Enteractinococcus fodinae: one gene and its partner. The protein of the gene in region 1 binds, or shares a complex with, the protein of each later gene. Links are inferred from orthologs where the notes say so. Each region holds a gene or a part of one and is shown in the gene's direction. Other genes may lie near its edges.

Region 1 (4,503 bases):
GCAGTACGACAGTGTCGTCGTCGTAGACGGCAAAAACGCGTTCGGTCACATCGGTTAGTAGCGAGTCAAAACGTTGCGGATCGTCCCAGGTATTGCCGACGCCGCCGGGGAACAGTGAATCGCCCGAAAAAATAATGGTCGGTTCGTCGCCGTTGGGCACATACACCAAGGCGACGGAACCCGGGGTGTGACCGCGCAGTCCAATAACGTCCAATTCGATTCCGGGAAACTGTGCCTTATCGCCGTGTTTTAGCTCCACTTTGGCCGCAATGCCCGTGGCCTCACGAATCGCTTCGGCGTCGGGGGCACCAGCTGAGGTGGGTACCTTGGTCCGTTCCACGACCTCTGGCAGGGCGCGGATGTGATCCCAGTGCTCGTGCGTGGTGATCACCGAGACCAGATCCAAATCGCACGGGGTATCAGCGGCGGCTGAGGCAACCAGCTCCATGATGGCATCCGGTTCATCGGCAGCATCGATGAGCACCTGAGCACCGGTGGTTTTGGAGGTAATCAGGTACACGTTGTTATTCATTTCGGACACGGAGCGTGTACGGATCGTGACCTGAGGCAGGTCAAACAAGACCTTAATGGGACCGATAGTTGGCGACGTTTTGGACATGACCGCTAATTTACACGTTCTGTCGGATTGTTGCGAATAGCCCATAGGAATTCAGTTTCCTTAGCTTTAGGCGAAGACTAGGGCCGGTTTCTTCGGCAAATCCGATCTTCAACCAGAATTGAACTATTCTGGGAGTCTAGTTTTCTACTGTCTTTTTGACTCGAGGGACTGAGTACTTGACCACCACACAAAACGTTGACGGCTCACAAAGCCAACAACACCCCAATAGCCTGGCCGCGCAGACACCATCCGCAAATGCCACGGCTACCAACCACGACCCAAAACAGATCGTGGTCCAAGGGGCCCGTGAACATAACCTCAAAAATGTGAATCTGCGCATCCCGAGAGACGCCTTCGTTGTCTTCACCGGGCTGTCCGGTTCCGGGAAATCTTCCCTGGCCTTTGACACGATCTTTGCCGAAGGCCAGCGCCGCTACATTGAATCCTTATCCTCGTACGCGCGGATGTTTCTGGGCCGGGTCGATAAGCCCTCGGTCGACTTCATCGAGGGACTGTCCCCGGCGGTCTCAATTGACCAGAAATCGACATCGAAAAACCCCCGGTCGACCGTCGGCACCATCACCGAGATCCATGACTACATGCGCCTGTTGTGGGCTCGTATCGGCGTGCCGCATTGTCCTGAATGTGGCGAACCCGCCGCGAACCAGACACCGCAGCAGATCGTTGACCAGCTCCTCGAGCTCGAAGAGCGCACCCGCTTCCAGGTGTTAGCACCGGTGGTGCGCGGACGTAAGGGCGAATTCGTAGACCTCTTCGCCGATCTGTCCACTCAAGGCTTCTCCCGTGCCATCGTCGACGGGGAACAGGTCCAGCTGTCGGATCCGCCGAAACTCCAAAAGCAGATCAAACACAATATCGCCGTGGTCGTAGACCGACTGGTTATCCGCGACGGCATCCGGCAGCGTCTGACCGACTCCGTCGAAACGGCCTTGGAACTGGCCGAAGGTGTCGTGGTGGTCGACTTTGTCGACGTGGACGCACAGATCGACCCGGAGGCCCGCAACACCGGCGAATGGAATGCGGTTGATGCCGATGGACGCGCCAAGTACCGGTCGTTTTCGGAAAAGCTGTCGTGCCCCAACGGTCACGTGCTCAACATTGACGAAATCGAACCGCGCTCCTTTTCCTTTAACAACCCCTTTGGCGCATGCCCGACGTGTACCGGTATCGGTTCCCAACTCCAAGTTGATGAAGAACTCCTCGTCCCGGATCCGGACCAGTCGCTGGCCGAGGGCGCAATCGCACCCTGGGATATCGGCAAACGGACCCGAGAATACTGGCAACGGTTAATGTCCGGTCTGGCCGACGAAGTCGGCTTCTCAATGGACACCCCGTTCAAGAAGCTGTCCAAGACCGCCAAGAAAGCCTTACTGCACGGCAAAGACTTCAAGGTCAAAGTCTCCTACCGCAACCGGTGGGGCCGCGAACGTCGCTACACCACCGGTTTTGAGGGGGTCATCGACTACGTCAAGCGGAAACACGATGAGGCCGAATCCGATCAGGCACGCGACCGTTACCGGTCGTATATGCGCGAAGTCGCATGCCCGGCCTGTGGGGGAACGCGACTGAACCCGACGTCCCTGTCGGTCCTGGTCGGTGGCAAGTCCATCGCCGAGGTCTCCGCGATGCCCATGGATGACAGCATCACCTTCATGCGAGAACTCGAACTCTCGGAACGCGACGCTAAGATCGCCGATCAAGTACTGATCGAAATTAATGCCCGCCTGCAGTTCCTGTTGGACGTGGGCCTGGACTACTTGAATTTGGAGCGCCCCGCCGGCACCCTGTCGGGTGGCGAGGCACAGCGTATCCGGTTGGCGACCCAGATCGGGTCGGGTCTGGTCGGCGTGTTATATGTCCTCGATGAGCCTTCCATCGGGCTGCATCAGCGTGACAACCGCCGCCTGATCGAAACCCTGCACCGGTTACGGGATCTGGGTAATACCCTGATTGTGGTCGAACACGATGAAGAAACCATCGCCGAAGCAGACTGGATCGTCGATATCGGTCCCGATGCCGGCGAAAAGGGCGGGCACATTGTCCACTCGGGCTCGGTCCAAGGCCTGCTCGACAACACCAACTCGCTGACCGGCGACTACCTGTCGGGTCGTAAAGCGATCCCGATCCCACCCAAGCGTCGTCCCATTGACAAGAACCGGCAGCTCGAAGTCGTAGGGGCTCGAGAAAATAACCTCGACAACGTTTCGGTCAAGTTCCCGCTGGGTGTCTTCACGGCCGTGACCGGCGTCTCGGGGTCCGGGAAATCGACCCTGGTCAACGAGATCCTTTACAAAGTCATGGCCAATGAACTCAATCACGCCCGGCATGTGCCCGGACGTCACCGCCGCGTCCACGGGTTGGAACACCTCGACAAGGTTGTCCACGTCGACCAGTCACCAATCGGCCGGACCCCGAGATCAAATGCGGCAACCTACACCGGGGTATTTGATCACATCCGGAACCTGTTCGCCGACACCCAAGAGGCAAAGGTCCGCGGTTATAAGGCCGGCCGGTTTTCCTTCAACGTCAAAGGCGGACGCTGTGAAGCCTGCGCCGGTGACGGCACCCTGAAAATCGAGATGAACTTCCTGCCCGATGTGTATGTGCCATGCGAAGTCTGTCATGGGGCACGGTATAACCGCGAAACCTTGGAAGTTGAATACAAGGGCAAAAACATCTCCGAGGTCCTTGAGATGCCGATCGATGAGGCCGCCGAGTTCTTCGCCCCGTATCAGCGCATTGCCCGACACCTCGACACGCTAGTGGACGTGGGGCTGGGCTATGTTCGCCTCGGCCAACCCGCCACGACCTTATCGGGTGGGGAAGCCCAGCGCGTGAAACTGGCCACCGAGCTGCAGCGGCGTGCCACCGGCAAGTCCGTCTACGTCCTCGATGAACCGACCACCGGGCTACACTTCGAAGACATCCGGAAACTGCTCATCGTGCTGAACCGGTTGGTCGAAAAAGGTAACACCGTCATCACCATCGAACACAACCTCGATGTCGTCAAATCCGCCGACTGGGTCATTGACCTTGGCCCCGAGGGCGGCTCCGGCGGTGGCTTGATTGTCGCCACCGGGACTCCCGAAGAGGTCGCGGAAGTGGAAGCCAGCCATACCGGCCGGTTCTTAGCGGAAGTGCTGAACGCATAACGTTGTAGAATCAATGAGTCCACATCCAAGACACTGCCCACAGGGGCAGGGAGGGAAATTATGGCAATCGGTGAAACTGGGATGGTACGCACCAGTGTGCGGACCCTGATTCGGCTCACAGCACGCCCTGACACCACAGGGTTTGAGCACGTCCCACAAACCGGTGGCTTCATCGTTGCCAGCAACCATCTCTCCTTTCTGGACTCGGTCATCATTCAGGCACTGCTGCCACGCATGGTCCGGTTTTTCGCTAAAGCCGACTACTGGACCCAGCCCGGACTCAAGGGCAAAGTCATGAGCGGATTTTTTGATGCCGTCGGTTCGATTCCCGTCGAACGCGGCGACCAATCCGCCTCCGTGAACGCGCTGAACCAGTTGGTGGATTTTATTGAAGCCGGCGACGGCGTGGGCATCTACCCGGAAGGCACGCGATCCCGTGATGGTCGCCTGTACCGAGGTCGCACTGGAGTCGGCTGGTTAGCCCTGACCACCGGAGCACCCGTGGTTCCGGTCGGGCTGATCGGCACCGACCGGCTGCAACCTCCAGGGAAAAGCGTGATCGTCCCGCGAAAATTTGAGCTGCGCGTGGGTGAACCCATCCACGTTGAAAAGATGGGCCCCAAACACGGGTTGCCGATTCGGCGCAAAACCACCGACCTCATCATGGAAAAGATCGCGGAGCTCACCGAACAAGAACGCGTGGACGCATAT
Region 2 (4,645 bases), 460 kb from region 1 along the record:
CCGATGGCAGCCGCTGAGCGACTTGTTCGCCATTGACACTGCGGTGAATGGTCACGGAGACCGTGTCACTAGCAGCAGGCTGCGGTGGCACAACAGTAAATTTATCAACACTGGCATTGAACTCTTCAGCGACGTGCTGCTGAAAATCTTGGCTAATCAGTCCCTCAAACACACGCTGCGGTGGGTGAGAAATCGTCGTGGATTCATTGAAAGCCATGGGTTCCCTCTTTGCTGCTCGCTAACAGTGGATAGAAGGTAAGTGTAGACGATGCGGCTTGTAAAACAGTTATGCTGGAAGGCGCGCCACTTGTGAATATCCCCAAGATTTGGAAGTTAATGTTGTCTGAAGACGCTGTGCTCTCAGGGCTTTTGGCTCAGATTGAATCCGATTCCGCCGTCGCAGCAATGCGAACCTCCATCACGCGTACCGACCGTACCGCGGACTTGTCGCTCTCGCTGCCAGACGGCGCACGGGAAGCTGTGACCGCCAGCCTGGCACAGGCTTTGTGCGAGTCAGCGTTTGAAGCCCCGGTTGTACTCTTAGTGACCGCTACTGCTCGCGAAGCAGAAGACCTGGCACAAGGGTTGAGTGCCTGGATGGATGCCTCAACCGTCGCGCACTTCCCATCGTGGGAAACTTTGCCGCATGAGCGTCTGTCACCACGCAGCGACACGGTGGGCGAGCGCATGGCAGTGCTCCGTAAATTGGCCCACCCCGGCCGAGACGGTCAAGCACCTCTGAAAGTTGTCACGGCCCCGGTGCGGTCCATCGTCCAGCCGATCGTCAAAGACCTGGGTGACTTGGAACCGGTCTTATTACAAACCGGCGAATTTTACGACTTCGAGCAGGTCATTGAAGACCTCGCCAACGCTGCCTACACCCGGGTGGATATGGTCTCCCGGCGCGGAGAATTCGCTGTCCGCGGCGGCATCATCGATGTTTTCCCGCCCACCGAACCCCACCCGTATCGTATCGAATTTTTCGGTGACGAAGTCGAGGAGATCCGCTACTTTTCGATCGCTGACCAGAGATCACTCGTTGATACCTCCGATGACGGATCGGAAACCCCGACCAACATGTATGCGCCACCGTGCCGCGAACTGCTGTTGACCGAAGAAGTTCAGCAAAAGGCCCGTGACCTGCAAGTCTCCATGCCCAATGTGCTGGAGATGCTAGAGCCCATGTCCAACGGCATGGCAGTCGAAGGCATGGAGTCGTTGGCCCCGCTGGTCACCGAGATGGAGTCTTTCCTCGAAGTACTGCCCGAAGGCTCGATGACCATTCTGGTAGAGCCTGAAAAAGTCCGCGGCCGGGTTCATGACCTATTGACCACCAACGAAGAATTTTTGGAAGCCGCCTGGGCTGCCGCCGGTGAAGGGCTGTCAGCTCCGGTGGAAAACCAACAGGAAGCCGGTGGGTTCGCGACCCTGGGGGATACCCGCACCGTGGCCCTCGAACAGGACCAGGGGTGGTGGCAGTTCACGGCGTTCGACACTGATGAGACGTTTGATGCCACAGCACTGCGTTCGGGTTTCAGGTCTCCGGTACAGTTCGCCGGTGATGTGGCAGCAATGCAAGAACACGTGTCCAACCGCATCCGGGACAAGTGGTCAATTGTGGTGGCCACCCACGGCCCCGGTCCGGCACGACGACTGGCAGAACTCTTCGGCGAACAAGGACACACCGCTTCAGTGGTCGACGCCATCACCGAACCCAAACCAAGCCAGATTCAGATCACGGTGGCTTCGCTGGGAGCCGGCTTTGCGTGGCAGGACCAACGGTTAGCCATTGTTACCGAATACGATCTATTCGGTCGACAAGCAGCCGGTAGCCAACGTGGCGAGAAACGCTCGTTGGCGCGTAAACGTCGCAACGCAGTGGACCCGCTGGCCTTGGAAGAAGGCGACTTCGTGGTCCACAATCAACACGGTATCGCCAAATTTATTGAACTCCAACGACGTAAGGTGGCTGGAGCCCGCTCTACAGCGGGCGAAGAAGGCTACCGCGAATACCTCGTGTTGGAGTTCGCTCCGTCAAAACGCGGTGGGGCCGGCGACCGGCTTTTCGTCCCGACCGACCAGCTCGACCAGGTCAGCCAGTATGTGGGCGGCGATGTGCCATCCTTGTCGAAAATGGGCGGTTCCGACTGGGCCCAGACTAAAAGTAAAGCCCGACGAGCGACTCGCGAGATCGCCAAAGAACTTATCCAGTTGTATTCTGCGCGAATGGCCACGAGAGGACACGCGTTTTCGTCGGATAGCCCGTGGCAGGATGAACTAGAACAAGCCTTCCCTCACATTGAAACCCCCGATCAGCTCACCACGGTTGACGAAGTCAAAAAAGACATGGAAAACGAAGTGCCCATGGACCGGCTGGTCGCAGGAGACGTGGGCTTTGGTAAAACCGAAGTCGCAGTGCGCGCTGCCTTCAAAGCGATCCAGGACGGTAAACAGGTGGCCCTGCTTGTGCCAACCACGCTGTTAGCACGACAACACGCAGAAACATTCACCGAACGTTTTGCTGGTTTCCCCGTGACCGTCCGGGCATTATCGCGGTTCCAAAAAGCCAAGGAGTCGCGGGAGACCGTTGAGGGCCTAGCCGACGGCAGCGTCGATATGGTCATCGGGACTCACCGACTGCTATCCGATGAAATCCAGTTTAAGGATCTTGGACTGGTCATTGTCGATGAGGAGCAACGGTTTGGTGTCGAGCATAAAGAAAAGCTCAAACACATGCGTACCAACGTCGATGTGCTGGCTATGACGGCCACCCCGATCCCACGAACGTTGGAAATGTCGATGACCGGCATCCGCGAGACCTCGACGCTTGCCACTCCACCAGAACAACGCCACCCGGTGCTGACCTACGTGGGCCCGTATACCGACAAGCAAATCACTGCGGCCATCCGGCGAGAAATGATGCGCGAAGGTCAAGTTTTCTACGTCCACAACCGGGTGAACAGCATCAATAAGGTCGCCAGCCGGATCCAAGAGCTCGTACCAGAAGCGCGGGTTGCTATCGCCCACGGTCGGATGTCCGAGTCCACGTTGGAACAAATCATGGTCGACTTCTGGGAAAAGGAATACGATGTTCTGGTGTCGACCACGATTATCGAAACGGGCCTCGATATCGCCAACGCCAACACCCTGATCATTGAAGACGCGCACCGTTATGGGCTGTCCCAGTTACACCAGTTGCGGGGTCGTGTCGGACGCGGCCGGGACCGTGCCTATGCGTATTTCCTCTACGACTCTGCCAAACCGCTCAACGAAACCGCGATGGAACGGCTCAAAGCAGTGGCCACCCACAACGAACTAGGTTCGGGGATGCAGCTGGCCCAAAAAGACCTCGAAATTCGAGGCGCCGGCAACTTATTGGGTGGCGAACAATCCGGGCACATCGCCGGGGTGGGCTTCGATTTATACTTGCGGATGGTCGGCGAAGCGGTCGCCGATTTCAAGGGCGAAGAAGATACCTCCCCACAAGAGGTCAAAGTTGAACTGCCCGTCAACGCGCATCTACCGCACGACTACGTGCCGGGTGAGCGGCTGCGCTTGGAGGCATACCGTAACTTGGCACAAGCTACCGACACCGATGCGGTCAACGCCGTCGTCGAAGAACTCAACGATCGCTATGGTGAACTACCTGAAGCCGCTCAGAACCTCGTAGCAGTTGCGAACTTCCGAAACACAGCGCGCGAGTACGGGATCTACGAGATCATGCTGATGGGTAAGAACATCAAATTTGGTCCTATCGAAGAGCTCCCGGATTCCCGAGCGATGCGGCTGAAGCGGATGTATCCCGGGGCTACATACCGGGCGCCGTTGAAGGCCATCATGGTCCCCAGACCCAAGACGCAGGCAGTCACCGGAAAAGAGCTGGTCGATGCAGAGCTGTTGGCATGGGCCGGGGAATTCATTGCCAACATCTTCGGTGATAACTAGTCCCGCGCGTCGGCTACCGGTTGCGGAAGATGTTGCGCTCTTGACGCGCTCCCGAAAGTAACGGTGCTGCCGGGGTCATGTTGATCAGCAGGCCTACGGCAAATGAGGTTGACAGGGCCACTCCGATGCGCAGCCAGAAGTCTTGCAGTGAATCAGAACCATAGCCGTTCTGGTACATCCAGATCAGCATGAGCCCGTGGAAAAATACCACGGTCGTACCCGTTCGGACCAGCCGTGAGACACCAGCGCGAGTCCAGGGGAAGTTTTCGAGGGCATCATTCACCCAGGTAGCAAACACCAAGATAAACCCGATCGTCACTGCAATCGCGATCAATGGGGTTAAGATCGGCGTGCCAAAATTTCCTGCTTGAATGAAGTGGGCACTCACGTCGGTGGTCGCCGTGACGACCAACGCCCCGACAACCAACAGCAGGCCTAATACCGCGAGTAGGTGTGAGGAAAAGTGCTGCACGATCGGCATCAACAGTTTGCGCAGCAGTTCCCCGACTAACAGGTAAAACATCACAGGCCACGCCAGTCCCAGGCGCAGCGGCGTATCTACCAGAACATGCGTCTCAAGCACTCCGGTACTCACCAGGTATGAAGCCACATAGGTCGCGACCATCCCAAGGACCGCGACACTCCACACCACCGCTGTACCGAAGCGTTCGAGAAACCGTCGTAAAATCGTGGCCCCGGC

Evidence for each region. Proteins that work in one complex are often made in the same cells at the same time.
Region 2: the proteins of uvrA (region 1) and mfd are in contact, whole or in part, in a crystal structure (PDB 4DFC), measured with the Escherichia coli proteins. The link is inferred for Enteractinococcus fodinae from one-to-one orthologs.

Annotation. Positions count from the first base shown.
Region 1 is NZ_JAVDYJ010000001.1:1,445,362-1,449,864, forward strand. The notes cover bases 490-3,992. They hold uvrA (excinuclease ABC subunit UvrA), read left to right. Parts: upstream 490-849; coding sequence 850-3,792; downstream 3,793-3,992. Other genes in these bases: J2S62_RS06805 (MBL fold metallo-hydrolase), read right to left, coding at 490-619; J2S62_RS06815 (lysophospholipid acyltransferase family protein), read left to right, coding at 3,853-3,992. Also shown: more of J2S62_RS06805, read right to left, coding at 1-489; more of J2S62_RS06815, read left to right, coding at 3,993-4,503. UniProt on the Escherichia coli protein: The UvrABC repair system catalyzes the recognition and processing of DNA lesions. UvrA is an ATPase and a DNA-binding protein. A damage recognition complex composed of 2 UvrA and 2 UvrB subunits scans DNA for abnormalities.
Region 2 is NZ_JAVDYJ010000001.1:1,906,843-1,911,487, reverse strand. What follows is about bases 1-4,145. They hold mfd (transcription-repair coupling factor), read left to right. Parts: upstream 1-336; coding sequence 337-3,945; downstream 3,946-4,145. Other genes in these bases: J2S62_RS08870 (acyltransferase), read right to left, coding at 3,959-4,145; J2S62_RS08880 (DUF2505 domain-containing protein), read right to left, coding at 1-217. Also shown: more of J2S62_RS08870, read right to left, coding at 4,146-4,645. UniProt on the Escherichia coli protein: Couples transcription and DNA repair by recognizing RNA polymerase (RNAP) stalled at DNA lesions. Mediates ATP-dependent release of RNAP and its truncated transcript from the DNA, and recruitment of nucleotide excision repair machinery to the damaged site.